2 regions of the Streptomyces sp. NPDC001914 genome follow, and region 2 is predicted to be linked to the other one. Evidence: predicted binding sites of a transcription regulator. Region 2 holds the regulator's gene; the other holds the start of a gene.
The links. Region 2 encodes HspR, which represses chaperone genes until heat shock. Its sites were predicted from a motif close to TTGAGNNNNNNNNNCTCAA; they were not measured.

Region 1: the regulator HspR is predicted to act here: its motif matches at 9,355-9,373, upstream of lon (endopeptidase La).

What each region holds. Positions count from the first base shown of each region.
Region 1 covers NZ_JBIASW010000002.1:898,167-912,773, forward strand. The annotation lists gene fxsT (FxSxx-COOH system tetratricopeptide repeat protein) at 1-1,244, shown strand, start outside; gene ACFYYF_RS09020 (multifunctional oxoglutarate decarboxylase/oxoglutarate dehydrogenase thiamine pyrophosphate-binding subunit/dihydrolipoyllysine-residue succinyltransferase subunit) at 1,390-5,199, opposite strand; gene ACFYYF_RS09025 (HAMP domain-containing sensor histidine kinase) at 5,481-6,617, opposite strand; gene ACFYYF_RS09030 (response regulator transcription factor) at 6,680-7,417, opposite strand; gene ACFYYF_RS09035 (spermidine synthase) at 7,531-8,211, opposite strand; gene ACFYYF_RS09040 (hypothetical protein) at 8,804-9,082, opposite strand; gene lon (endopeptidase La) at 9,396-11,810, shown strand; gene ACFYYF_RS09050 (lysozyme) at 11,934-12,752, opposite strand; gene ACFYYF_RS09055 (MarR family transcriptional regulator) at 13,050-13,568, shown strand; gene ACFYYF_RS09060 (protein phosphatase 2C domain-containing protein) at 13,929-14,607, opposite strand, start outside.
Region 2 covers NZ_JBIASW010000005.1:342,127-356,733, reverse strand. The annotation lists gene ACFYYF_RS17170 (hypothetical protein) at 1-521, opposite strand, end outside; gene ACFYYF_RS17165 (ABC transporter ATP-binding protein) at 518-1,243, opposite strand; gene ACFYYF_RS17160 (hypothetical protein) at 1,399-1,758, opposite strand; partial or broken gene ACFYYF_RS17155 (LuxR family transcriptional regulator) at 2,406-2,549, opposite strand; gene ACFYYF_RS17150 (sugar ABC transporter substrate-binding protein) at 3,272-4,399, opposite strand; gene ACFYYF_RS17145 (hypothetical protein) at 4,578-4,883, opposite strand; gene ACFYYF_RS17140 (heat shock protein transcriptional repressor HspR) at 5,029-5,481, opposite strand; gene dnaJ (molecular chaperone DnaJ) at 5,489-6,676, opposite strand; gene grpE (nucleotide exchange factor GrpE) at 6,710-7,369, opposite strand; gene dnaK (molecular chaperone DnaK) at 7,366-9,210, opposite strand; gene ACFYYF_RS17120 (MraY family glycosyltransferase) at 9,358-10,473, opposite strand; gene ACFYYF_RS17115 (heterodisulfide reductase-related iron-sulfur binding cluster) at 10,739-13,015, shown strand; gene ACFYYF_RS17110 (FG-GAP and VCBS repeat-containing protein) at 13,652-14,607, shown strand, end outside.

The sequences.
Region 1 (14,607 bases), on a different contig from region 2:
CTTGGCAGTCCCTGCTCGGTGAGGACCATCCGCGCCTCTGGGACCTGAGCCACCACTACGCGAATCTGCTGCGTGCCGTGGGCGACTACCGGCACAGCGAGGCCGTGAGCCGTTCCGCCGCCGAGCGCCACCGGGGTGCCCGGGACCGTGGCGAGGACCCGCGGCTGTATCTGCGCGCCGTGGCCGGTCTGGCCGCGGACCTACGGGCCCTGGGACGCTACGAAGAGGCGTACGCGCTGTCCCGGGAGGTCTGCGACGCCCACGAGGAGTTCCTCGCGGACGAGAACCATCCGGACGTTCTGGCGGCGCGGAACAACCTGGCCGTCTCGCTTCGCCTGCTCGGCGCATACGGGGGCGCGCTGGACAGCGACCGGAGCACCCTGCACGCCCGCTACCAGACCCTTGGCACGGGACACCCCTGGACCCTCCTCTCGGAGACGTCCTGCGCCATCGACCTGCGCCTGCTGGGCCGTGAACGGGAGGCACTCCTCGCTCAGCGGCGTTGCGTGGAACGGCACCGCGCACAGATGGGTCGCGATCACCCGCAGACGCTGCACGCCGAGCACAATCTGGCCATGTGCCACGATCGGGCGGGGGAGTTCGCGCAGGCCGGTTCCCTGTTCGCGTCCCTGAGCGCACGCGGCGAGTGGGTCCTCGGGGAGGACGACCCACTGAGTCTGATCCTCGCCACCGCCCACGGCTGCTTCGCGCGCGAGCACGGTGACCTCGCCGGGGCCCGCACGACCATGGAATCCGTCGTCGCCCGCTACGAAAGCATGCTCGACGCGGCACACCCGTACGTCGCCGGGGCTCAGACCAACCTGGCCCTGGTCCTGCGCGCGGCCGGCGAACGGGAGGAGTCCGCCGTACTGGCGGGCCGAGCGTCGGCCGTCATGGCACGAGCCGTCGGACCGGGCCATCCCTGGGCGCTCGGCTGCGCTCTCAACGCCGCCGCTTCCGCAGCCCTCACCGGTGATCACGAGACGGCACTCGTGATGAGCCGGGACACTCTGTCCAGGGCCGAGCGGGGCGAAGTCCTCGGATCCGCGCACCCCTTGACGCTCGCCGCGCGTGTCGCCCTCTGCGCCGATCTGCGGACCACCGGCCACCGCACCGAGGCCGACCGGCTGGAGGCGCGGGCCCTCGACGATCTGGCGGCGACACTGGGCCCCGGCCATCCCCGCACGCGCGCCGCGCGGTCCCGCGAACGTCCGTACTGGGACTTCGAGCCCCTGACGACCTGAACACGGCCGAGCCGTCGTACACGGCGGACGTCCGGCTTCCTGGAGAAGCGGGGGCGGGTCTCGGGTACCGCCCAGCGCGAAGGGGCCTGGCCCCGAGCCCGCATGGGCTCGGGGCCAGGCCCCTTCATGCTGTCGTGCCGGAGGCCTACGCCTCGTACACCTCACGCACCAGCTGCTCCTGCTCCGCCTGGTGCCGCTTCGCGGAACCGACGGCGGGGGAGGAGGAGTGCGGACGCGAGATGCGGCGCAGGCGCTCGGCGCCCGGGACGTCCGCGCCGACCGCGAGGTCCAGGTGGTCGATCAGGTTGAGCGCGATGAACGGCCAGGCACCCTGGTTCGCCGGCTCCTCCTGGGCCCACAGGTACTTCTCGGCGTTCGGGTACTTGGCGATCTCCGCCTGGAGCTCGGCACCCGGGAGCGGGTACAGGCGCTCGATGCGGATGATCGCCGTGTCCGTGGAGCCGCGCTTCTGCCGCTCGGCCTCCAGGTCGTAGTACAGCTTGCCGGCGCAGAACACGACCTTGCGCACGGCGGCCGCGTCGACCGAGTCGTCGCCGATGACCGGGCGGAACTGGCCCGACGTGAACTCCTCCGCCTTCGAGGCCGCGGCCTTGAGGCGAAGCATCGACTTCGGGGTGAAGACCACCAGCGGCTTGTGGTGCGGGTTGTGCACCTGCCACCGCAGGAGGTGGAAGTAGTTCGCCGGGGACGTCGGCTGGGCGACCGTCATGTTGTTCTGGGCGCACAGCTGGAGGAAGCGCTCGATGCGGGCCGAGGAGTGGTCCGGGCCCTGGCCCTCGTAGCCGTGCGGCAGGAGCAGGGTGACGCCGGACGTCTGGCCCCACTTCTGCTCGGCGGCCGAGATGTACTCGTCGACGACCGTCTGCGCGCCGTTGACGAAGTCGCCGAACTGCGCCTCCCACATCACGAGCGCGTCCGGGCGGGCCAGCGAGTAGCCGTACTCGAAGCCCATGACCGCGTACTCGGAGAGCAGCGAGTCGTAGACGTTGAGGCGGGCCTGCTCGTCCGAGAGGTACTGCAGCGGGGTGTAGTCCTCGCCGTTGACCCGGTCGATCAGCACCGCGTGGCGCTGGCCGAAGGTGCCGCGGCGCGAGTCCTGGCCGGACAGCCGGACCGGCGTGCCCTCCAGGAGCAGCGAACCGATGGCGAGGGTCTCGCCCATGCCCCAGTCGATCGTGCCGTCCTCGATCATCGCCGCGCGGCGCTGGAGCTGCGGGAGCAGCCGCGGGTGCACGGTGACGTTGTCGGGGATGTTGACCTGGGACTCGGCGATCCGCTTCACGATCTCCTGGGAGACCGCGGTGGACACGGCGACCGGGAACTCGGCCTGGACGTCCGGGACGTGGGCCTCGGGCGCCTGCGCGACGGCCTCGCGGACCTCGGTGAAGACCTTCTCGAGCTGGCCCTGGAAGTCCTGGAGCGCCTGCTCGGCCTCTTCGAGGGTGATGTCGCCGCGGCCGATCAGGGACTCGGTGTAGAGCTTGCGCACCGAGCGCTTCTTGTCGATCAGGTCGTACATCAGCGGCTGCGTGAACGCCGGGTTGTCGGACTCGTTGTGCCCGCGGCGGCGGTAGCAGATGAGGTCGATCACGACGTCCTTGTTGAACGCCTGACGGAACTCGAAGGCCAGGCGCGCGACACGGACGACGGCCTCGGGGTCGTCACCGTTCACGTGGAAGATCGGCGCCTCGATCATGCGGGCCACGTCGGTGGCGTACATGGAGGAGCGCGACGACTCCGGCGCGGCGGTGAAGCCGACCTGGTTGTTGATGACGATGTGGACCGTGCCGCCCGTGCGGTAGCCGCGCAGCTGCGACATGTTGAGCGTCTCGGCGACCACACCCTGGCCGGCGAAGGCCGCGTCGCCGTGCAGGGCGACGGGCAGGACGGTGAAGTCCGTGCCGCCCTTGTTGATGATGTCCTGCTTGGCGCGGACGATGCCCTCGATGACCGGGTCGACCGTCTCCAGGTGGGACGGGTTGGCGGCCAGCGAGACCTTGATCTGCTCGCCGTCGAGGCCCGTGAAGGTGCCCTGGGCGCCCAGGTGGTACTTCACGTCGCCGGAGCCGTGCATCGACTTCGGGTCGAGGTTGCCCTCGAACTCGCGGAAGATCTGCGCGTACGACTTGCCGACGATGTTCGCGAGGACGTTCAGGCGGCCGCGGTGGGCCATGCCGATGACGACCTCGTCCAGGCGGGACTCCGCGGCGCTGTCGATGACGGCGTCCAGGAGCGGGATGACGGACTCGCCGCCCTCCAGGGAGAAGCGCTTCTGGCCGACGTACTTCGTCTGCAGGAAGGTCTCGAACGCCTCGGCGGAGTTCAGCCGGCGCAGGATGCGCAGCTGCTCCTCGCGCTCCGGCTTGGTGTGCGGACGCTCGATGCGGTCCTGGATCCACTTGCGCTGCTTCGGGTCCTGGATGTGCATGAACTCGATGCCGGTGGTGCGGCAGTACGAGTCGCGCAGGACGCCGAGGATGTCGCGCAGCTTCATCAGGGACTTGCCCGCGAAGCCGCCGACGGCGAACTCGCGCTCCAGGTCCCAGAGCGTGAGGCCGTGCTCGGTGATGTCCAGGTCGGGGTGCTTGCGCTGCTTGTACTCCAGCGGGTCGGTGTCGGCCATGACGTGGCCGCGGACCCGGTAGGAGTGGATCAGCTCGAAGACGCGGGCGGCCTTGGTGACGTCGTCGTCGTGGCTGGCGTCGATGTCCTTGAGCCAGCGGACCGGCTCGTAGGGGATCCGCAGCGCCTCGAAGATCTCGTCGTAGAAGCCGGTCTCGCCGAGCAGGTAGTTCGCGACGATGCGCAGGAACTCGCCGGAGGCGGCGCCCTGGATGACCCGGTGGTCGTAGGTCGACGTGAGCGTCATGACCTTCGCGATGCCGAGCTTGTTCAGGGTGTCCTGGGAGGTGCCCTGGAACTCCGCCGGGTAGTCCATGGAGCCGACGCCCATGATGACCGACTGTCCGGGCATCAGACGCGGGACCGAGTGGACGGTGCCGAGGCCGCCGGGGTTGGTCAGGGAGACCGTGACCCCGGTGAAGTCGTCCATCGTCAGCTTGCCGTCACGGGCGCGGCGGACGATGTCCTCGTAGGCCTGCCAGAACTCGAAGAAGTTCAGCGTCTCGGCCTTCTTGATGCCCGCGACGACGAGCTGGCGGTCGCCGTTGGGCTTCACCAGGTCGATGGCGAGGCCGAAGTTGACGTGCGCGGGCTTGACGAGGGTGGGCTTCCCGTCCTTCTCCGCGTAGTGCCAGTTCATCGACGGCATGGCCTTGATGGCCTGCACCATCGCGTACCCGATGAGGTGGGTGAAGGAGATCTTCCCGCCCCGGGCGCGCTTCAGGTGGTTGTTGATGACGATGCGGTTGTCGAAGAGCAGCTTCACCGGGACCGCGCGCACGGACGTGGCCGTGGGCACCTCCAGCGAGGCGTTCATGTTCTTCGCGACGGCACCGGCGGGACCGCGCAGGGTGACGTACTCGGGGCCCTCGGGCGCCTCGGCGGCCGGAGCGGCCTTCGGCTTCGCGGCGGCGGCCGGAGCGGCCTTCACGGGAGCCGGCGCTGCGGCGGCGGGCTTCGGAGCCGCGGGAGCGGCGGCCGGAGCGGGCGCGGGCGCGGCCGGGGCCTGGGGAGGAGCCTGGCGCGCCGCGGGCGGCACGGGAGCCGCCGGAGCGGCCGGAGCGGCCGTGGTGGTGGTCCCTGCGGCCCCCGCGGCCGCAGTACCCGCCGGAGCCGAGGCGGCGGGCGCCCCCGGCTTGTAATCGGCGAAGAAGTCCCACCAGGCTCGGTCTACCGAATTCGGGTCCTGGAGGTACTGCTGATAGATCTCGTCGACGAGCCACTCGTTGGCACCGAAGGCGGCCGCGGGGTTCTTCCCGGCGGCTTGGTCATCGGTCGAGACACTCGAGTTACTGGGGGACTGTGGCGACACGGCGCTAACCGCCCTCTTCCGCTTCGCAAGGTGATGGACAGCGGGAATAAAGGCTACGCCTCCCTGGCCGAGAAGGTCAGGCCGGGCCCGTCCAACGTCGCGTAAGTCACATCGGAATCCGTGTTTCGCCCATGGAAATGGCGGGAAACAAGCGAGGTTCCGGTTCAGAATGGGTACGTCGACCACGGGTCGCGGCGTGCTTCACGCGGCCCTGTGCCTGATCACACGTGTACGCACCGGGCGACAGCGGTGGATCTTGTGGCTCCGGTTCGGACTCTACGTCAACTTGGCAGAGAAGGGAGGCCCGGAAGGATGACCTGGATGCGGCATCCCCGCTGAGATTCGGCCACACCTATGCGTCCGCCGTGCAGATCCACCGCCCAGCGGGCGATCGCGAGCCCCAGTCCCGTACCGCCGTCGCTGCCCGGACCGTGCGGCGCGGGCACCCCGCCGCGGTTGAAGCGCTCGAAGACGCGGTGCCACTCCGACTTCGGGATGCCGGGCCCCTCGTCCAGGACCTCAAGGGCCAGCGACTCGGGAAGGTCGCCGCGCCGGGCCCGCACCGTCACCCGGCCGTGCGGCGGACTGTGCTTGACCGCGTTGTCGATGAGATTCGCCACGACCTGGTGGATCCGCTCCGGGTCCGCGTGCGCGGTCAGCTCGGGCGGGGACACGTCGAGGTGCAGATGGACGTCCGTGCGCGTGTGGCCGCCGCCGGAGCCCGAGGTGAGGTCCGCGCGCGCGGAGGCCACCATGTTGGCCTCCTTCAGCACCCCGGACAGATACGGCCACACCTCGAAGCGCCGCCTGCGCAGCGGTACGACGCCGTTGTCCAGCCGCGACAGGTCGAGAAGCGTCTCCACCAGCCGACCGAGGCGCTCCGTCTGCTTCAGCGCGGTGCGCATCGTCTCGGGATCGGCCTCCGAGACACCGTCCACGACGTTCTCCAGGACGGCCCGCAGCCCCGCGATGGGGGTACGCAGCTCGTGCGAGACATTCGCCACGAGCTCCTTGCGCTGACGGTCCTGGGCCTCCAGCTCGTCGGCCATGAGGTTGATCGTCTGGGCCAGGTCGCCGAGCTCGTCCCGCCGGTCGTCCCGCACCCGGCGGGTGTAGTCGCCGTGCCAGATCGACCGGGCCACCGCGTTCATCTCGTCCAGCGGCGCGGTGAGCGAGTGCGCCACGAACTGGGTGATCAGCAGCGTGGCGATCATCGAGAAGACCGTGATGAAGCGGAGCTCGGTCTTGGTGTGCACCGCGATCATCGACAGACCGGTGGTGATGAGCACGGAGATGACGACCAGCGCGCCCAGCTTGGTCTTGATCGAGAAGGGCCGCACCTCGCCCCACCCCGAGCTCCTGCGCTCCGCGGACGCGCGCTCGCCGAGCCCGCGTCCCCGCTCTCCGAGTCCGCTCATCACATCAGCCCCTCACGCAGGTCCCGCTCGCACGGGTTCCGACGTACCTACGGAGTCCCGGCTCAGGGAGTCGGGGTCTCCAGTGCGTAGCCGACACCGTGCACCGTACGGATCCGCTCGGCACCGATCTTGCGGCGCAGCGCCTTGATGTGACTGTCGACGGTCCGGGTACCGGAGGCGTCCGCCCAGTCCCACACCTCGGCGAGCAGCTGCTCGCGCGAGAGTACGGCACGCGGGGTGTTGGCGAGGCAGACCAGCAGGTCGAACTCGGTCGGGGTGAGGTGCACGTCCTCGCTGCGGACCCGCACCCGGCGCTGCGCGTGGTCGATCTCCAGCTCGCCGAGCCGCAGGATGCCGCTGCGCGGGGTGGAGGCCGCGACGACCGCGCGCTCGACCCTGCGGAGCAGGACGTGCACCCGGGCGGCCAGCTCGCGCATCGAGAACGGCTTCGTCATGTAGTCGTCGGCGCCGACTCCGAGCCCGACCAGCATGTCGGTCTCGTCGTCGCGCGCGGTGAGCATGAGCACCGGCACCGGGCGGGCGGCCTGCACGCGCCGGCAGACCTCCAGACCGTCGAAGCCGGGCAGCATGATGTCGAGGATCAGCAGATCGGGCTGCCAAGCCTCGGCGGTGTCGACGGCGGCAGGGCCGTCACCCGCGGTTTGCACGAGGAATCCCTCGGCTCGCAGACGGGCCGCGATGGCGTCGACGATCGTGGGGTCGTCCTCGACGACCAAAACCCGGCGCTGAGCGCCCGGGGTCGCCGCCGTGCCGTTCTGGGAGGTGTGTGTCTGCTCCATCGCCCGCCCCTGAAGTGTGCTTTCCGGAATCCGTGGGGTGATCCCATGACTGCGCTTGACGCTTGAATGATCCGCGTCAGGCAAGCAGGGTACGGGCAGTGGGTACGGCTCGGCTATCCAGGCCTCACCGCGAGATGCACCACGTCGGGAACGCCCCGGGCAACGGGGATTACTTCGGTACGGACCTGTCGGAATCCGGCATTCCGCAAGGTTCCTTCAAATTCCGGAGAGGGCTGCGCCGACCACACCGCGAGGACGCCGCCCGGCCTCAACGCCCTTGCGCAGCTTGCCAGTCCGGACGCCCCGTACAGGCCCGCGTTGCCCTCGGTGACCGTCCAGCCGGGCCCGTTGTCGATGTCGAGGCACAGGGCGTCGAACGTGTTGGAGATCTCATTGACGTAGTCGACGAGGTCCCTCTCGACGATCTCCGTGCGCGGGTCGGCGAGCGCCGGGGCCGAGAGCGAGGCGAGGGGCCCGGCCCGGTGCCAGTCGATGATCGCCCGTTCGCGCTCGACAACACTGATGCGCCCCCAGCGCCGGTCGGCCGCGGCGTGCGCCAGTGAGAACCCGACGCCGAGCCCGCCGATCAGCACGCTCGGCTCCGGGCGCCCGTCCAGGGCGTCGTACGCGGCGTCCATGAGCAGCCGCTCGGAGCGCCCGTCGGAGGTGTCCATCAGGAAGCACCCGTTGGCGATGATCTGCAGCAGGTCGCCGTGACGCCGCAGGACGACCTCGCCGTACGGGCCCTGGCGGCGGTCGAGGACTTCGGGAGTCTCGTACGAGGGGGCGGTCATGGCCGCCATCCTGGCATTTTCACCTGTACGGGTCGCGGGAATTCCCGCAGGACAGCTCCCTCGGCCCCCGGGGTGACGACGCTTCACCCAAGGTTGACGCACCCCCGGGCCGGAGGCCGTCACGGGCCCGAGGTGGTCGGAGTCATGGGGGCTGGAAGTGGTCACCGGCCGGAGGGTGCTTGCCTTGCGGGCCGGAGGGCGTCGCGGTCCCGAGTCCGCCGCAGCCCGGAGTCCGCCGCCGCCCGGAGTCCACCGCGGCCCGGAGTCCGTCACGGGCCCGCGGTCGCGCCCGGGACTCGGGAGCCGACTGCTGCCCCCCTTCCCCGGTGTCGTCACGGCTCGGAGGTGGTTGCGGGCCGGAGATGGTCACGGCTCGGAGATGGTCGCGGGCCAGAGATGGCCACGGCCGGAAGCCGTCGCGGGCAGGGGGCGGCACGGGTCGGAGGTCGCCGGGGGGCGGAGGGTATTGCGGGCCGGCGGTTCCGCCCGGGGCTTCGGACCCGGTCGCCGCGGCCCCCCTTCGCGGCTCACGGGCCTTCTCCTCGTCCCGGCGGACGGGAGGCGGCCCGTTGAGCCGTCGGAGGGAGGGCGGTCAACGGACGGGCGCGCCGTTCTGGGAGTCGGAGGCGGTCTGCCACGCCTGCACGCCCGCCAGGGAGGCCTCCTTCGCCTGCCGCCACTTCATGGCCGCCACCTGCGACGGAGGCACGTCCATGGCGCGGATCATGCGCCGGCCCGCCGCGAACACGGCGGCGGCCGCGATGACCATGCCGGTGCACGCCACCACTGCGCCGGCCGCGGTGAGCACGGCGCCGGTCGTGACGAGCCGGGTGTCGATGTCGAGCTTGTTCTGGGCGAGGTGATGGTTCATGCCTCCACGATCCGAGGCGGACGGCCACCCCGCATCCCGGGCGACGGGACATCTCCCGCGGTTCGGCGGCGGGCATCTCCCGCGGATCGACGGTGGACATCCCCTGCTGATCGGTTGAGGACTTCCTCCCGGACGCCGGACAGGTGGCGGAGTCCCCGGTCGAGCCCCCAGTTCCCCGCGGACCGGTGGCGGACTTCCCCCGCGGATCAGCGGCAGGCAAGCGATCGCTCAGAGCGAACGGCGGCCGGGGAACATTGCGGAGCCCCCGTGCATTGAGTCGACATAGCTCAACTTGAATGCCGAAGGGGAGATCATGGCTTCGACGTCCGCATCACTCACCCTGCCCGTGCTGCCGCTCGACGACGAGGTAGTGCTGCCCGGAATGGTTGTTCCGCTCGATCTGAACGATCCCGATGTGCGCGCCGCGGTGGAGGCGGCCCAGTCCGCCGCCCGTTCAACGCCCGGCAAGCCCCAGGTACTCCTGGTGCCGCGCATCGACGGGACCTACGCGAGCACCGGCGTGCTCGGCACGGTCGAACAGGTCGGCCGGCTGGCCGACGGCGACCCGGGCGCGCTGATCCGCGGGCGCGGGCGCGTGAGGGTGGGCGCGGGGACCACCGGTCCCGGTGCCGCACTGTGGGTCGAGGGCACCCGGGTCGAGGAGACCGTGCCCGACCCGCTGCCCGGCCGGGTCGCCGACCTGGTGAAGGAGTACAAGGCTCTGGCCACGAGCTGGCTGCGCAAGCGCGCCGCCTGGCAGGTCGTGGACCGGGTGCAGCAGATCGACGACGTCTCCGCCCTTGCCGACAATTCCGGTTACTCACCGTTCCTCACCGTGGAACAGAAGGTCGAGCTGCTGGAGACCGCCGACCCGGTGGCCCGGCTCAAGCTCGCCACCGAACAGCTCCGCGAGCACCTCGCCGAGCAGGACGTCGCCGAGTCCATCGCCAAGGACGTCCAGGAGGGCGTCGACAAGCAGCAGCGCGAGTTCCTGCTGCGCCGCCAGCTCGAAGCCGTACGCAAGGAGCTGCGCGACCTCAAGGGTGAGGACGGCGAGGACGAGTCCGACGACTACCGCGCCCGGGTCGAGGCCGCCGACCTTCCCGAGAGCGTCCGCGAGGCCGCCCTCAAGGAGGTCGAGAAGCTGGAGCGGTCCAGTGACCAGTCGCCCGAGGGCAGCTGGATCCGGACCTGGCTCGACACCGTCCTGGAGCTGCCGTGGAACGAGCGGACCGAGGACGCGTACGACATCAGGGGCGCACAGGCCGTGCTCGACGCCGAGCACGCGGGTCTGGGAGACGTGAAGGAGCGGATCACCGAGTACCTCGCGGTGCGCAAGCGGCGCTCCGAGCGCGGTCTCGGAGTCGTCGGCGGCCGGCGCGGCGGTGCCGTGCTCGCGCTCGTCGGCCCGCCCGGGGTCGGCAAGACCTCGCTCGGCGAGTCCGTCGCGCACGCCATGGGCCGCAAGTTCGTCCGCGTCGCCCTCGGCGGCGTCCGCGACGAGGCCGAGATCCGCGGACACCGCCGTACGTACGTCGGCGCGCTGCCCGGCCGGATCGTCCGCGCCATCAAGGAGGCCGGGTCGATGAACCCGGTGGTCCTGCTCGACGAGATCGACAAGGTCGGCTCCGACTTCCGGGGCGACCCGGCGGCGGCGCTGCTCGAAGTCCTCGACCCGGCGCAGAACCACACCTTCCGCGATCACTACCTGGAGGTCGAACTCGACCTCTCCGACGTCGTGTTCCTCGCCACGGCCAACGTCCTGGAAGCCATCCCGGAGGCCCTGCTCGACCGTATGGAGCTGGTCCGCCTCGACGGCTACACCGAGGACGAGAAGGTCGTCATCGCCCGGGACCACCTGCTGCCGCGTCAGCTGGAGCGGGCCGGTCTGGAGAAGGACGAGGTCGTCCTCGACGAGGGCGCGCTGCGCAAGCTCGCGGGGGAGTACACCCGGGAAGCGGGCGTGCGGAACCTGGAGCGGGGCATCGCCCGACTGCTGCGCAAGGTCGCGGCCCAGCACGAACTGGGCCGCAGGGAGCTGCCGTTCACGGTGACCGACGCCGATCTGCGCGAGCTCATCGGGCGCCCGCACCACGTGCCCGAGTCGGCGCAGGACCCGGCCGAGCGCCGCACGGCGGTGCCGGGTGTCGCCACCGGTCTGGCGGTCACGGGAGCGGGCGGTGACGTCCTCTACGTGGAGGCCTCGCTGGCGGACCCGGAGACGGGCGCGGCCGGTCTGACCCTCACGGGCCAGCTCGGCGACGTGATGAAGGAGTCGGCGCAGATCGCGCTCTCCTTCCTGCGCTCGCACGGCGCGGAGCTCGAACTCCCCGTCGGCGACCTGAAGGACCGTGGCGCGCACATCCACTTCCCGGCGGGCGCGGTCCCGAAGGACGGCCCGAGCGCGGGTGTCACGATGACGACCGCCCTGGCGTCGCTGCTGTCGGGCCGGCTGGTCCGCACGGACGTGGCCATGACCGGTGAGGTCTCGCTGACCGGGCGGGTCCTGCCGATCGGCGGGGTGAAGCAGAAGCTGCTCGCCGCGCACCGGGCGGGTGTCACGACCGTGATCATCCCCAAGCGCAACGAGGCCGATCTGGACGACGTCCCGGCCGAGGTCCTGGAGAAGCTCGACGTCCACACCGTCACGGACGTCCGCCAGGTCCTGGAGCTGGCACTGGCGCCGGCGACGAACGGTGCCGTGCCGGAGGTTCCGGTGGCGGCGTGACGGACGCCGCCGGAAGGGAAGGCCCGGGTCCCGTGAGGGAGGCCCGGGCCTTCGCCGTGCCCTGCGCCCGCGCCGTACGGCGGGGGTGTGCCCGCCCCCGGCGGGGGCCCGGGCGGGTGCCGGTCAGCCGGTGGCGAGGGCCTTGACCCGGTCCAGGGCGCCGTTGAACTTGTCGTGGTCCCCGACCGTCGGTCCCGACGACGTGTACTGCCACATCGTGTAGTAGCCCCAGCCCGCCGGGAGCGTCCCCGGATCGGAGGCGTACCGCGCGATCCACAGGGGGTTGGCCGAGGCGAAGCCGCCGTAGTTTCCGGTGCACTGCGTCCACCAGCTCGCGGCCGTGTAGATCACCGCGTCACGGCCGGTCCTGGCCTTGTACTGGCTGAGGAAGCTGCTGATCCAGCTCACCATCGCGCTCTGTGTCTTCCCGTAGCAGGCGGCCCCGTACGGGTTCCACTCGATGTCGAGGGTGCCGGGCAGCGTCTTGCCGTCGCCCGACCAGCCGCCGCCGTGGTCGACGAAGTAGTTGGCCTGGGTGGCGCCCGTCGTGGTGTCGGGGGTCGCGAAGTGGTACGCCCCGCGGATCATGCCGATGTCGTAGGCGCCGTTGTACTGCTGGGCGAAGTACGGGTTCGTGTAGTACGTCCCCTCGCTCGCCTTGGTGTAGGCCCACCTGACTCCGCTGTTCCACAGCGTCGACCAGGCGACGTTGCCCTGGTAGCCGGCGACGTCGACCCCTTCCGTCTGGGTGGCGTTGCCGGTGGTCGGCGTGCCGCCCTGACCGTCGTGGGCGACGACTCCGATGCCCATCCGGGCGGTGCCCCGGGCGGGGACGTCGGCGGCGGAGGAGGGGAGGGTGGAGAGGAGGGAGAAGGCGGCGAGCAGGGTTCCGGCCGCGAGCACACGCAGGCGGCGGGCCGTTCCGGATCTGTGCACGGACATGTGCGTGCCTCCGAAGGGCGAGGGAGCTCCGGAGCCCTGGGGGAGCTCGGTGGAGCTCGGTGGGGGGAGAGCGCGGGCATGCGTGCCCCGGGGGGATCAGGTCGTCGTCGGCCTGGGAGTGGCGTGCGCATGCCAGTAAAGGTGTCTGATAAAGAAGCTACGCACGTAGACGACGGCGTGGGAAGAGGGGCCGGAGGCTGCCGTTGGTCTACGCCTGCGAAATACTGGCGGAGCTGCGGCAACGGTGAGTTCTGGCAGAAACTTTCAGGATCGGGAAACCGGGTCAGGGGTGCTGACGTGCACGAGGGCGGGAACGACGGCGGACGTCCGGTCGAATCCGGCGTGTCGGGAAATGGTGTGGACCGGCCCGTGACGCGCGACGTCGGGGACCGCGAGTTCCTTTCCCTGGAACGCGAGTTGACCGTGTTCCTGCGCCGCGCCCGTGCCAACCAGGGGGAGATGGCCCGCGAGGTGCACCCGGACCTGGAGTCCGCCGCGTACGGACTCCTCGTCCGGCTGGAGGAGTGCGGCCGCCAGCGCGCCACGGAACTCGCCGCCTACATCGGCGTCGGCAAGGCCACGATGTCCCGTCAGCTCCGCGCCCTGGAGGAACTGGGCCTGGTCGCGCGCGAACCCGACCCGGCCGACGGCCGCGCCTGGCTCGTCCACCTCACCGACGAGGGCCGCGGTCGCGTCTCCAGCGTCCGCGAGGCCCGCCGGGCCCGCTATGTCCGCCAACTCGCCCACTGGGACCAGAACGAGGTGGCGGAACTCGCCCGCCTGCTGAACCAGCTCAACCGCGGCATGGAGAAGTAACCCCCGCCGGACCGGCGCCGACGCCTCACGCCGAGGCAAGCAGCCCGCCCCGGACCAGCGCGCGGCCCTCGCCGAGGAAGGCGGCCCCCGCCGGACCGACGCCCGCAGCTCCGCCCCCGTGACCGGCGTCCGCGGTCCTCTCCGAGGGAACCGGTTCCGGCTGTATCGGCGTCCGCAGCTCCGCCCGTGGGGCCGGCCCGCGCCGAACCGGCGCCGGTGCTTCTCCCTACGGGACGTGGCCTCGGTGGATCGGCGTCCGTGGCCCGTGGCCTTCGTCGCGGGACGTGCCCGGCCGGGCCGGTGATCGAGGCTCGGCCCGCCGGTCGGCGCGGCCGCGCTCGCCGTGCCGTCCGGGTTCCCTCACAGCTCCACGAACACCACCGTCGCGTCGTCGTGCGTCTTGCCCCTCCGGGCCCCCGGCCGGTCCGCGGCGTCCGTGCGCTCCAGGTGTCGTACGCGCTCGACGAGCGAGGCGGAGCCCTCCTCGCGCACCAGCGCGAACAGCTCGGCCCAGTCGCCCGCGTGGAACCTCTCGACCCACCGGGTGGCGCCGTCCGTGAGAGCCGTCAGGGCGCGCACCGAGGACCGGGGAAGCGTCCCCGTCACCGCCCGGGAGGCCACCGAGGGATCCGCGGCCGCCGTGAAGAAGCCGCCCTCCTTGTTGCGGACGGTGGAGTCGGCGACGGCGTCCGAGACGAGGGACGCGCGGGGGAGCCGGTCGAGCCGGTCGTCCAGCAGCACGGTGACCTCTCCGGCGGGGGACTCCACCAGCAGGGCCGAGTCCGAGAGGATCAGGTACTCCACCTGCGACGGGGACCACCGCGCGAGGACCACGGTTGCCTGAGGCGTGCGCGGGTGAGAAAGGTCACAGGTGTCGGCGTGGGCGTCGGCGACACGGCGAATCGCCCGGGACAGGACCTCCGGGAGGGGTAAATCCCCCTGCGAAACGGACAGTTCGGTCAGCGCCCCGCCGAGCCGTGCGCAGAACCAGGGGACGGAATGCAGACAGCCGTCGTCACCCCGGGGCGGTGTCACCCCG
Region 2 (14,607 bases):
ATCTCGAACATCTTGGATCGATCGAGCATCTTGGCGCTGGGCCGGACATAAACGAAGCGCTCTGCCGGCGCTTCGAGGCCGGCAGGACGTATGACTCCACCGAAACGCCCGAACTCCTGGAAGACGCCATCGCTCCCATTGGCCTTCAACAGAGCGGGTGACAACACCGCCTCTCCCGGATCAGGCCAGCGAGAGAGACCGGGGGGAAGGGGTGCATCGTCGCCTATCGGCTCGATGTACACGACATCGAACGCCATGTTCCCGATACTTGAGGTGGTCGGCGCCCAGAGCGCCCGGGGGGTCTCGCGCGGGTGGGCAGCAATCAGCCGGGGGGATCGTGCGACGCTGCGTTCTGCGCGGGCATCAAAAGAGGCCGAGGCCAACACCAGGCCACTTGCCGCAAGGGACAACAAAGACGTGGCCAGAACAAGGGACCAGAAGCGAACCCGCCCTGCCTCCGCTGCAAGGGCGGTCGCGCGTCCCATGCGCAGCAACTGACGGAACAGCCCTCTGTCACTCACGCGCCTTCCCCCGTCGCCGCAACCTCCGTACCGGCTGCCAGCCGACCTCCGTCAAGTCGGACTCGCCGATCCGCGCGCTGCGCAACGCTGGCGTCATGTGTGACCACTAGGAGGGCACAGTCTCGTTGCCGTGGCACGCTGTACAGCAGTTCAGCAACGGCGTCACGATGCATAGGGTCAAGTGACCCTGTCGGTTCATCCGCGAGGAGCAGAGCGGGATCGTTCATCAATGCCCGTGCGACTGCTGTTCGCTGCCGTTCACCGCCGGACAACGTCGCAGTGGCAGAACCCTCGGCCGGCACACCCAGCTCATCCAGCAGCTCAGCCGCACGCGCGTAGGCCTCACCGGTCTTCTTGCCTGCCAGGAGACCCGCCAGGGCCACATTCTCCAAAGGAGATAATTCTGGAAGCAACTCGCCGAACTGGAAGACCATTCCGACGTTTTCCCGGCGATGCCGGGCGAGCTCGCGTGACGACAGCCCGCGCTGGTCGACGCCCGCAATGCGCACCGAGCCGGCGTCTGGTTCGACAAGACCGAGGATGCACGTCAACAAGGTCGTCTTCCCACTGCCGCTGGCCCCCGTCACAGCAACAGACTCGCCCGCAGCGACGGACAGACGGACCCCTGTCAGCAGTGACCGGCCAGGCAGACCGTAGTTGAGATCCTCGACTTCGAGCACAACGCGCTCGGTGTAGCCGCCCACTTGCACCTCCAGAGAGATTTCCACATTGCTTGTCCGCCCCGAGCCCCGTCGACGAACAGCACCGTGGGTCCGACTCGCTGAGTAGACTCATGGCGCAGGGAGGGGTGGCGGCCGCCAACACCGGCCGCCACCCCTCCGGCTCTCCGAGGTGGGTCAGCCACGAACTGCGGCGGCTACTCGACCCAACCGCTGCAGGAGTCGGGCCAGTTGTTGTACACCTCGCACACCTGCATCTTGAAGATGGTGGAGTACTTACCGCTCTCCACGGTCCAGGCGTTCCCGTCGTTGTCCTCGAAGTACCTGTCGCCGTAGGCCTGCTTGTTCCACAGGGTGAGCTTGTCGCTCGGGTGGGCGGTCCTGTAGTACTCGGCCTTCACGTCATGGCCGTCGTCCTGGGTGTCCTGGAGGTTCATGACCGTGGCGGACTGTTCGGTCCAGCCACGGGCACCGCCCCGACTGGCCGAGAGCGCGAACGCCGGTGACGCTCCCGCGATGGCGATCACGGTGAGCACACCAACCGCAGCCCGTCTCATCCCTCTGCCGCTCATTGCACCTTCCTTCTTTCGTAGGAGGCCTGTCAGCTCATGCGCAGGCTCGTACTCAGTCCCCGCGTCGTGCGGGGGAAGAGCCCCGGTCGCGCTGGCCACAAGCGACCGGGCAAGGAACAGTGAAGCGTCAGGGGATCCCCTTCTCACACCCCTCTTCCGACGGGTTCGTGCACTCCCATCCCCCATCAGGAGGGTCGGCGCTCATCTGCCCAACGCGCCGTTTGCTCCTTGGGGGTCCCTGGTCGGCAAGAAGGCACGGATGAACGGTGCAGAGTCCGCGTCTCAGGAATCAATCGCAGGCCTGAGCCACCGTCGGCATCCGCAAGTCCTGGTCGCACCCCTACAGAACGACATGGACCTGCCGATCCCTGCCTGGGGGCATGCGCTGCTCCACGATCACGGTGCAACCCATCCAGCCCGTCAGGGCGTGGGCGATCCGGGCATCGATCCGCTCTCACTCACTGCCGCCGAGGCCCCGTGATCGTCTCGGCGATCGCGAAGCCCCCGGCAGGACCCTTCTGGGGATCGCGATCGAGCGCCCGGGGCCGTAGAGTGCGTGGCCGGCCCCCGTGGCGAGCGCCCAGTAGCGGTCGCCGTACGACCAGTACCACCGCTCGGTGAGTAGTTGACGAGGCCAGTTCCAGCAGGCAGGGAACCGACTCGGCGTCCTCGCGGGGCACCCGGCCCCGCCGCACGGCCCGGGAGTACACCCGGTCACCCGCATCGCACAGCCGGTCAGCGCCGTGCGGATGCCTGTCCGTCCCGTGCCCGGCCATCTCCCACCCCTGGCTCCAGCTCCAACCCCTGGCGTGAGCCCCGCGTCAGGGCGTCCTCCGCAGCGCAACTATGCGCGGACGCGTCCGGCATCGCAACAAGGCTGTGCGGCCCGGGAGCGTCCGTTCGCCCTGGATCGCCCGCATAAATCCGGACCTCCGCCGCGGCCCTTGCAACAAGCTGAAGGCCCCGTCCGCCCGGCCCTCCGGAAGCCCTCCCCGAACCCCGGCGCCGACTCCTCACCTCTCCCCCCGGAGGACCCAACTCGGTTCACGGCAAGGGGACTTGAAACGATCAGCCGCACCGCACCCGCCCTCACCCGCGCGACCCCACCCACGGAAGCGGAACCTGAGCTTCCCCCACCAGTGGTACCGGAAAGTTCACACACCCTGTGGATCGCGTCGACCGGCGCCCGTCGCACAGGCCCGTCGCGCAGGCCCGGCGACGGAGGCGAGGGGATCACGCCGGAGGGGGCGCACGGCCGCGGAGAGGCGCCGTCAAGGGCACGGGGCGCCGGAGTGGGCAGGCGCGGGCGCTCGGGCGCGCAGGAGGCCGTACAGCGCTCCCACGGGGGCGCGGCGCCCCTGAGGGGCGATTCCCGGGCCGGGACAGCGGAACGGCCCCGGGCGGAGATGAGCGCCGGGAGCGCGCATCCGCCGGCGGGGCCGGAACCGACTGGTCCTCGCCCGGCCGTCTCGGTGCCGAGACGGCCGGGCGGGGCGTTCTACTTGATGCCGAGCGAGTTGCAGAGCGACTTGTAGGGCGCCGTGCAGATCTTGTTGACGGCGTAGATCCCGTCCTGGACGACCGTATCCTGGATGTTCTCCTTGGTGAGCGCCACCACGGGCACGAGCTGGGACGGGATGTCCTTGTTCGTGGGGCTGCTGACCTTGTCGCGGGTGAGCGCGTCGAACTCGATCGAGCGGCCCTGCACCCGGGCGACGGCCATCTCGGCGGCCGCGTTGGCCTCCTGCGGGTACGACTTGTACACGCTCATGTACTGGTCGCCCTTGATGATCCGCTGCACGGCGATGAGCTCGGAGTCCTGGCCGGTCACCGGCGGCACCTTGCTGACACCCGCGGCCTTGAAGGCGTCGATGACCGCGCCCGCGATGCCGTCGTTGGCGGCGTAGACACCGGCGATGTTGCTCAGCCCGACGGCCTGGATGGACTTCTCCATGTTGGCCTTGGCGTTGACCGGGTTCCAGTCCTTGGTGTCGTACTGGGCCGCGATGATCACCTTGTCCTCGAGCTCGGACTTGGCGCCGGACTTGAACTGCGCGGCGTTCGGGTCGGTCACCGAGCCGTTCATCATGATGATCTTCTTCGAGGCCGAGTTGGTGCCCAGCGCGGCGATGAGCGCCTTGCCCTGGGTCTCGCCGACCAGCTCGTTGTCGAAGGAGATGTACGCGTCGATCGGGCCCTGCGCCAGGCGGTCGTAGGCGATGACCGGGATCCCGGCCTCCTTGGCCTTGCGCACGCCCTTGGCGATCGTCACCGAGTCGACCGCGTCCACGAGGATGACGTCGACCTTGTCGTCGATCATCTGCTGCATCTGGCGGAGCTGCTTCGCGGCGTCCTGCTCGGCGTTCAGGTAGAGGACGTCACCCTTCTTCTCGGTGAGCTTCTGCACCTGCTCCCGGATGATCGGGTAGTCGAACTTCTCGTAACGGGTGTTCGCCTTCTCCGGGAGGAGCAGGCCGACCGTGATGTCGTCGCCCTTCGTGGCGCTGGCCGAGCTACTGCTCCCGCCGAAGGCCCCCATGCCGCAGCCGGTGAGGGTGGTGAGAGCGGTGGCGGACGAGGCCACGGCTATGACGGTACGGCGCAGGCCGGTGTTACGAGTCTTCACATCAGGTGCCTTCCGGGCGAGGTTGCAGCATTGCGACCCAGGTGGCTGAAAGCCAACGCGTTCGATCACCTCAGCGTCAAGGAGTAACCACTTAACGAGATGGCAACGGCGTTTCGTGTTCCACAAGTGAACGCGACGGGAAAAGACTACGCCCATCCACCGACCGATCCCCTCAGCTTCACCTTCTGTCATTCACACGCTCGGCCAACTTGCGTTCACAGGAGTCGTCGGCGCCGACGGTTTTTAACCGCTGTTGACGATCCGTGATCCGGAAAGAACGCGTGCACAGAGCCCCGGCACGCGGGACGCCGCCCCTTCGGCCCGCGCGCCCGCCACGGGCGGACGGGCGGCTCACCGCGCCGGGCACGGCGGCCTCCGCAGTGACCAACCGCACACCGCCCGCCCATAAAAGGCATTTCCACCGCAAACACCACTTCTGATGATTACGCCCGAAATTCAGGTACTGCACGTCGATTTCGCCCATTGGGCGACGGAACGAACAGCGCATTCGCCTACAAAATCGTCACTTCTCCCGGCGCCGGGCCGGCGATCCCGACGCCCGGAACACGCGAAGGGGTCCCGCGTTCCGGACGGACCGCGGGACCCCTTCGGGTGAGAGCGTGAAAGAACTACTCGGACGCCCGCTTGGGGCGCCACACCACCAGCGCGCTGGTCTGCTGGACCTCCTGGTACGGGACCAGGTCGCGGCGGTAGGAGGCGTGCACGGCGGCCTCGCGCTGCTGCATGGCGGCCGCGGCGCCGTCCAGGGCCGACTCCAGCTCCGCCACGCGGGACTGGAGCGCGGCGACCTGGTTCTCCAGTTCGATGATGCGCTTGATGCCGGCGAGGTTGATGCCCTCGTCCTGCGACAGCTGCTGCACCGTGCGCAGCAGCTCGATGTCGCGGGCCGAGTAGCGCCGGCCCCGGCCGGCCGTGCGGTCGGGGGAGACCAGACCGAGCCGGTCGTACTGACGCAGGGTCTGCGGGTGCAGTCCGGAGAGCTGGGCCGCCACCGAGATGACGTAGACCGGGGTCTCCTCGGTCAGTTCATAGGGGTTGCGTCGACGACCGGTCGTGTCCATGGCTCCGTCATGCTCCCTTCGCGGCCTGGAACAGATCCGCCCGCGGGTCCTCACCCGCGGTCGCCTCGCGATACGCCTCCAGCGCGTCACGAGCCTTGCCGGACAGGTCCTGGGGGACCGTCACCTCGACGGTGACCAGGAGGTCGCCCCGGGTGCCGTCCTTGCGGACCGCGCCCCTGCCCCGGGCGCGCATGGTCCGCCCGTTGGGCGTGCCCGGCGGCAGCTTCAGCGTCACCGGCGGGCCGCCCAGCGTCGGCACCTTCACCTCGCCGCCCAGCGCCGCCTCCGCGAAGGTGACGGGCACGGTGACGGTGAGGTTGTCGTCCTTGCGGCCGAAGACCGGGTGGGCGTCGACGTGGACCGTGACGTACAGGTCTCCCGCCGGGCCTCCCCGCTCTCCGGGAGCGCCCTTGCCGCGCAGCCGGATCCGCTGGTTGTCGCTGACGCCCGCGGGGATCCGGACCTGCATCGTGCGGGACGACTTGGCCCGCCCGCTGCCCGCGCACTCCATGCAGGGGTGCTCGGCGATCAGGCCGCGGCCCTTGCAGTCCGGGCAGGGGTCCGTGAGCGAGAAGCCGCCCCCGGAGCCCCGCGCGACCTGCCCGGTGCCGACACAGGTCGGGCACACGCGCGGTGTGCCGTTCTTGTCGCCGGTGCCCGAACAGGCCTTGCAGGCCGCCTGGGAGGTCATGCGCAGCGGAACGGTCGCGCCGTCCACCGCCTCCGTGAAGGAGAGGGTGACCTCGGTGTCGATGTCCTGGCCGCGCCTGGGCTGCGTACGCGTGCCCGTGGTGGCGCCGCCGCGGTTGAACAGGCCGCCGAAGACGTCACCTATACCGCCGCCGAAGCCGCCGGCCCCTCCCGCTCCCTGGCCCTGGGCAGTGCCTCCGAAGAGGTCGCCCAGGTCGAAGTTGAAGTTGCCGCCGCCGGCGCCGGGACCCGGCCGGAAGCCACCACTGCCGAAGAGGGCACGCGCCTCGTCGTACTCCTTGCGCTTCTTCGGATCGCCGAGTACGTCGTTCGCCTCGGAGATCTCCTTGAAGCGCTCCTCGGCCTTGGCGTTGCCCTTGTTGGCGTCCGGGTGGAACTCACGGGCGAGCTTCCGGTACGCCTTCTTGATCTCGGCCTCGGTGGCGTCCTTGGGGACGCCGAGGACCTTGTAGAAGTCCTTCTCGATGAAGTCCTTGGTGCTCATCCCCGACGTCCCTCCTCCCTCGTCCGTTCAAGCTCAGCCCTCGTCCGGGCCACCGCTCTCCTTGTCATCGGCCGCCTCGGCCGAGTCCTCGGCCTTGACCGTCTGCGCTCCGGGCTGCGGCTCGGCGACGGCCACCCGCGCGGGGCGGATGGTGCGTTCGCCGAAGCGATACCCCGGCTGCAGAATCGCCACGCACGTCGTCTCCGTGACGTCCGGCGCGTACGAGTGCATCAGGGCCTCGTGGATCGTCGGGTCGAAGGGCTCGCCCTCCTTGCCGAACTGCTGGAGCCCCATCTTCGCCGCGACGGTCTCCAGGGATTCGGCGACGGACTTGAATCCGCCGACGAGCTCCCCGTGGTCCCGCGCGCGGCCGATGTCGTCGAGCACGGGCAGGAGTTCGGTCAGGAGGTTCGCGATGGCGATCTCCCGGACCGCGATCCGGTCGCGCTCGATGCGGCGGCGGTAGTTCTGGAACTCGGCCTGGAGCCGCTGGAGGTCCGCGGTGCGCTCGCTCAGAGCCATGCGCGCCTGGTCCAGCTGGGCCGTCAGGCCGGCCAGTTGTGCTGCTGCGTCCCCGTCCGGGGCCGCCGCCCCCTCCGCAGAGGGGGTGGCGGTCTGCGGCTCGGCGTCGTCAGAGGTGGCGCCGGAAGGGACGTCGGGCTGCTCTTCGAAGCCCGGGGTCTCCTCCGTCACGCGGCACCGTCCCGGCGGTCCTCGTCGACGATCTCGGCGTCGACGACGTCGTCGTCGGCCTTCGGGGCCTCGGCACCGGCGGCGTCGCCACCCGCGGCCTGGGCGGCCTGGGCGTCGGCGTACATGGCCTGGCCGAGCTTCTGCGAGACCGCGGCGACCTTCTCCGTGGCGGTGCGGATCTCGGCGATGTCCTCGCCCTTGAGCGCGGCCTTCAGCTCCTCGACGGAAGCCTCGACCTCGGTCTTGATCTCGCCGGGGACCTTGTCCTCGTTGTCCTTGAGGAACTTCTCGGTCTGGTAGACGAGCTGCTCGCCCTGGTTGCGGGTCTCGGCGGCCTCGCGGCGGGCGTGGTCCTCCTCCGCGTACTTCTCGGCCTCCTGGCGCATGCGGTCGACCTCGTCCTTCGGCAGCGAGGAGCCGCCGGTGACGGTCATCTTCTGCTCCTTGCCCGTGCCGAGGTCCTTCGCGGTCACGTGCATGATGCCGTTGGCGTCGATGTCGAAGGCGACCTCGATCTGCGGGACACCGCGCGGGGCCGGCGGCAGACCGGTCAGCTCGAACATGCCGAGCTTCTTGTTGTACGCCGCGATCTCGCGCTCGCCCTGGTAGACCTGGATCTGCACGGAGGGCTGGTTGTCCTCGGCGGTGGTGAAGATCTCGGACCGCTTGGTCGGGATCGTCGTGTTCCGCTCGATGAGCTTGGTCATGATGCCGCCCTTGGTCTCGATACCAAGCGACAGCGGGGTCACGTCGAGGAGCAGGACGTCCTTGACCTCACCCTTGAGGACACCGGCCTGGAGGGCAGCGCCGATGGCGACGACCTCGTCCGGGTTCACGCCCTTGTTGGCCTCGTTGCCGCCGGTCAGCTCCTTGACGAGCTCGGCGACGGCGGGCATACGGGTGGAGCCGCCGACGAGAACGACGTGGTCGATCTCGGACAGCTGGATGCCGGCGTCCTTGATGACGTTGTGGAACGGCGTCTTGCAGCGCTCCAGGAGGTCGGCCGTCAGCTGCTGGAACTGGGCGCGCGTGAGCTTCTCGTCCAGGTGCAGCGGGCCCTCGGCGGAAGCCGTGATGTAGGGCAGGTTGATCGAGGTCTCGGTGGACGAGGACAGCTCGATCTTGGCCTTCTCGGCGGCCTCGCGCAGACGCTGGAGCGCCATCTTGTCCTTGGCGAGGTCCACGCCGTGGCCGGAGCGGAACTGCTGCACCAGGTAGTCGACGACGCGCTGGTCCCAGTCGTCACCACCGAGGTGGTTGTCACCGTTGGTGGCCTTCACCTCGACGACGCCGTCGCCGATCTCCAGGAGGGACACGTCGAAGGTGCCGCCACCGAGGTCGAAGACGAGGATCGTCTGGTCGTCCTTGTCGAGGCCGTACGCCAGGGCGGCGGCGGTCGGCTCGTTGACGATACGAAGGACGTTGAGGCCGGCGATCTCACCGGCTTCCTTGGTCGCCTGACGCTCGGAGTCGTTGAAGTACGCCGGGACGGTGATGACCGCGTCGGCCACCTTCTCGCCCAGGTACGCCTCGGCGTCGCGCTTCAGCTTCTGCAGGATGAAGGCGCTCATCTGCTGCGGGTTGAAGCTCTTGCCGTCGAGCTCGATCTTCCAGTCGGTGCCCATGTGACGCTTCACCGAACGGATCGTCCGGTCCACGTTGGTGACCGCCTGGCGCTTGGCGACCTCGCCGACGAGCACCTCGCCGTTCTTCGCGAAGGCGACGACGGACGGCGTGGTCCTGGCGCCTTCGGCGTTGGTGATGACGGTGGGCTCGCCGCCTTCGAGAACGCTGACGACGGAGTTAGTCGTGCCCAGGTCGATGCCGACCGCACGTGCCATTTCGATTCCTCCAGCAATGACTTGAGTGGAACGGACTCAAGTGTGCACGACGTCCGCCTTCCGGTCAACAGACCTGAGTCGTGGGGGCTCAACTCTTATCCGTTCCTTACACGCATGGAGCCTCTGACCTGCGATTCTCTCGCTGCGTCAGTGCACCTTCACCGCTCCCGGAGCCTCCGGACGGGGACGCCCGGGACGCCCCAGCGACCTCGGGGCGGGTCCCCCGGGAGCGGGGATCGCATGCGGACGGTCCCGGCGCGGGCGCACCCCCGGCCGCAGGGCCCCCACGACGGCGACCACCGCCACGGCGCCGGCCACCCACCAGGCGGCCCCCGCCCCCAGCCAGCCGAGATCGATGCACAGCCCCGTGAACGCAGCCGCGAACGCCGCCAGTCCGGTCACGACCATGACCCCCTGCCGGGTGAGCCCCGCCCGCCGCAGCCGGTGCACCAGATGGTCCGGCGCCGGGCGCAGCAGCGGCCGCCCCGCGCGCCGACGCGACACCAGGACCAGGACGGCGTCCGCGGTGGCCACGGCCGTCAGCGCGAAGGCGGCTCCGAGGCCGGGCCCGGCGGGCCGCTCGGCGTGCACCTGCACGACCGCGGAGGCCAGCAGGAAGCCGGCGAACAGCGATCCGCACCGCCCCGGCGCGATCCTGGCCGGGGGCCATCCGTGCATCAGGAAGCCCGTGAGGGCGGCGGCCAGGACGCTGAGCAGCGCCGCGAGCCCGTCCATGAGCTCGGCGGCCGCGCACCCGCTGAGGGCGAACGCGGTGATGACACCGACCGTCCCCATCACTCCGTCGGCGTGGTCCAGCGAGCGGAAGGCGTGCGTGACGAGGACGGTCCAGGCCACCGCCAGCACTCCGGCGGGCGCACCGAGTTCGTCGTAGGGGACGGTCAGCGCGGCGGCGACGGCGACGCCCGCCACGCACACCACCGGGGGCAGGGGCAGCAGGTCGGCGGCGAGGCCCAGCAGGGCGACCGCGATCCCGGCGACCAGGATCCGGCCGGCCTCGGGCCCGAGCGGGGCGGCGCCGGTCCAGTCGCCGGCCCAGCCGACGAGCGCCGTCGCGCCGGCCACGGCGATCCCGCCGAGGAGCGGAACCGGCCTCACCCTCCCGGGTGCCCGCGGTTTCGCGCGGCGCCCGGGAAGTCCCCTCCCTTCGGCCGGGCCGAGGCGCAGGGAGAGCGACCGCAGCAGCGCGGCGAGCGTGGCGGTCAGGAGCAGAGCGGCGATGGCGGCCGTGATTCCGTACAGCACATCGCCAATTTAGGGGTAATTGTCACAGTATTGGGTGAATAACACGATCGGGTTTACGTGTCCTGTCGACCCCGGCCGAAGTGCACCTTGTGCCCGCGCCCCGGGCGCCCACTCAGGCTTCCCTCAGCGACGCAGATCACCGCACCGCTGACTACAGTGCGGCGAAGGAAGTGGGTAGTCTCAGACGGACTGCATAAGTTACCGCTTAGTAATCACCTTCGAGGTCGCCCTCGAAGAACACCTCGCAGGCCCGAGGAGCCCCCGAATGCAACTCGCCGCGATCATTGTGTCGCTGGTCCTGACCGTGGTCGGCGTTGCGCTGCTCGCACGCGCCATCGGTCAGTTCGTCCGGTACTTCAAGCTGGGCCAGCCGGTCCCGGCGGGTGCCCGGACGGACAACCCCTACGCGCGCAGCGTGACGCTGGTCAAGGAGTTCCTCGGCCACACGCGGATGAACCGCTGGGGCATCGTGGGCTTCGCCCACTGGTTCGTGGCGATCGGCTTCCTGACCCTTCCGCCGACCCTCGCCCAGGCCTTCGGCCAGCTCTTCTCGGCCGACTGGACGCTGCCGGTCATCGGCGGCTTCCTGCCGTTCGAGCTGTACATCGAGTTCATCGGCGTGATGACGATCCTCGGCATCGCCGTGCTGATCGCCATCCGCCTGCTGAACCTGCCGTCCCGCCCGGGCCGCAAGTCCCGTTTCGCGGGCTCCAAGGCCGGCCAGGCGTACTTCGTCGAGTACGTCATCCTCACCATCGGCCTCGCCATCTACGTGCTGCGCGGCCTCGAGGGCGCCATCCACCACGTCGACCACTACGAGGCCGCGTACTTCGCCTCGTACCCGCTGGTCCTCGCCTTCAAGGGCCTGAGCGTCACCACCCTGCAGAACCTGATCTACCTCACCGCCATGGTGAAGATCAGCACCTCGTTCATCTGGATGATCGTGGTCTCGCTCAACACCAACATGGGCGTGGCCTGGCACCGCTTCCTGGCGTTCCCGAACATCTGGTTCAAGCGCGAGGCGACCGGCGGGACCGCCCTCGGCGGCCTCCAGCCGATGACCTCCGGCGGCAAGGCCATCGACTTCACCGACCCCGGTGAGGACGACGTCTTCGGCGTCTCCCAGGTCGAGCAGTTCTCCTGGAAGGGCCTGCTCGACTTCTCCACCTGCACCGAATGCGGCCGCTGCCAGTCGCAGTGCCCCGCCTGGAACACCGGCAAGCCGCTCTCCCCCAAGCTCCTCATCATGTCGCTGCGCGACCACGCGCACGCCAAGGCCCCGTACCTGCTGGCCGGCGGCGGCAAGTCCATGGAGGGCGAGGAGAAGGCGTCCGAGGAGCAGCTCAAGGACGTTCCCGCGGCCGCCCTCGCCGAGGCCGAGCGCCCCCTCATCGGCACCGCCGAGGAGAACGGCGTCATCGACCCGGACGTCCTGTGGTCCTGCACCACCTGCGGCGCCTGTGTCGAGCAGTGCCCGGTCGACATCGAGCACATCGACCACATCGTCGACATGCGCCGCTACCAGGTGATGATCGAGAGCGCGTTCCCGTCCGAGGCGGGCACGATGCTCAAGAACCTGGAGAAGAAGGGCAACCCCTGGGGCCTGGCGAAGAAGCAGCGCCTGGAATGGCTCAAGGAGGTCGACTTCGAGGTCCCGGTCGTCGGCAAGGACATCGAGGACCTCTCCGAGGTCGAGTACCTCTACTGGGTCGGCTGCGCCGGCGCCCTGGAGGACCGCGCCAAGAAGACCACCAAGGCCTTCGCGGAGCTCCTGCACATGGCGGGCGTCAAGTTCGCGATCATGGGCGGCGACGAGAAGTGCACCGGTGACTCCGCCCGCCGTCTCGGCAACGAGCCCCTGTTCCAGGAGCTCGGCATGGAGAACGTCGCGGCGCTGAACATGGCATTCGGTGAGGACGACGAGGACGAGTCGACCAAGAAGCCGAAGTCGGCGAAGAAGATCGTCGCCACCTGCCCGCACTGCCTCAACACGATCGGCAACGAGTACCCGCAGATCGGCGGCGACTACGAGGTCATCCACCACACCCAGCTCCTGCAGCACCTCATCGACGAGGGCAAGCTGCTGCCGGTGACCCCGGTCGAGGGTCTGATCACGTACCACGACCCGTGCTACCTGGGCCGCCACAACAAGATCTACACGCCCCCGCGCGAGATCATGTCCGCTGTCCCGGGCCTGCGTCAGCAGGAGATGCACCGCCACAAGGAGCGCGGCTTCTGCTGCGGCGCCGGCGGCGCCCGGATGTGGATGGAGGAGCGGATCGGCAAGCGCATCAACAACGAGCGCGTCGACGAGGCCCTGTCGCTGAACCCCGACATCGTCTCCACCGCCTGCCCGTTCTGCCTCGTCATGCTGACCGACTCGGTCAACGGCAAGAAGAACGACGGCAAGGCCAAGGAGTCCGTCCAGGTCGTCGACGTCGCCCAGCTCCTGCTCGAATCCGTCAAGACGCCGGTCGAGGACGAGCCCCCGGCGGGCGCGGCCGAGTCGGAGAGCGAGCCGGAGCCGGAGCCGGTGAAGTAACCGTCCCGTCCGGACGAGCGTCCGGCACGACTGTCTGAACAGCCGCCTGACCCGGCAGTCAGGCACAGCCGACCGGCTCCGCCCGGATCGGTACGAGCTGCGCCCCCGTGCTCCGCGGAACACGGGGGCGCAGCCGTGCCCGGCCCCGATGAGCACCGCCCCGCAGGCGGAAGCCGCGTACGGAGCCCTCTGGCAGCGGCACCGCCCACGGAACCCTCCGGGGGTGCGGTCCGCGGAGGGTTCCGTGGATGAGGTCCGCGGAGCTTTCCGGGGGTGAGGTCCGTGGAGCCCTCCGGCAATGCCGTTCGCCGAGCCTCTCGGCAGTGCGATCCGCGGGGGCCCGTCGGCAGTGCGGTCGGCCGGGCCCGCCGGGAGCAGTGCCCGCCGGGAGCAGTGCCCGCCGGGAGCAGTGCCCGCGGGGATCAGTGCCGTCCGGGGAGCCCTCCGGCGGTGCGTTTCGCGGGACCCACACGGCACAACCGAACTCACGTACAACCCTTGCCCCCCGCCGACGGTCTCCTGTTCGCCGATCGGTCGGTGAACCGCCGTACAACTCCCGGCAAACACGGACGACCGGCTCCCTATTGACCGGGGGCGCGTACACGAGCGTCCCCGCATGCCGCAGGAGAATCACGCATGCTCATGCGTCACCCGCGCCACGTGCGCCTCGCCCTCGCGACGGCGACGGCCGCCGCTCTGACGGGCGGTCTTCTGACTTTCTCGGCCGCGACAGCGACCGCCGCGGACTCCGCCACGGTCCCGCAGGCCGACTTCAACGGCGACGGCAAGGGCGATGTGGCCCTCTCGGCCCACGGCGCCTACGTCAGCGGCCACGCGGGCGCCGGCCAGATCGTCGCCCTCTACGGCACGACCACCGGCGTCTCGTCCGCCAAGCGCTCCACGATCAGCCAGAACACCACCGGTGTCCCCGGCACCGCCGAGGCCGGGGACGGCTTCGGCGGCGAGACGGCGTACGCCGACTTCAACGGCGACGGCTACGACGACCTCGCCGTCTCCTCCCCCTGGGAGAAGGTCGGCACCGACACCAACGGCGGCGGCCTCACCATCCTGTGGGGCTCCGCGAGCGGCCTCACCGGCAAGGCCGTCGACGTCCCGGACCCGGCCCCCTCCTCGCACGACTTCTGGGGCAAGGACCTGGCCGCCGGCGACTTCGACGGCGACGGCAAGGCCGACCTCGCGGTCGGCAGCTCCGCCAGCACGATCTACGTCTACAAGGGCGGCTTCACCACGGCCGGCACCCCCGGGGCCCGTACGACGATCAAGCCCCCGATCATCTCGGGCACCAACGACAGCCCCTACGGCCCGCTCAGCCTGACCGCGGGCGACGTCAACGGCGACGGCAGGACCGACCTGATCGTCGACGGCTACGAGACGCAGTCCGACTACGGCTGGAACACGAACTACTTCGTGCCCGGCTCGGCGAGCGGCCTGAACGTGGGATCCGCCACCGCCCTCAAGCCCGGCATCATCACCGGCATCGGGGACATCAACGGCGACGGCTTCGGCGACATCGTCAGCGGCGCGGGCTGGGACGCCACCCTGGAGGACGGCACCCCCGTCCCGGACGCCGC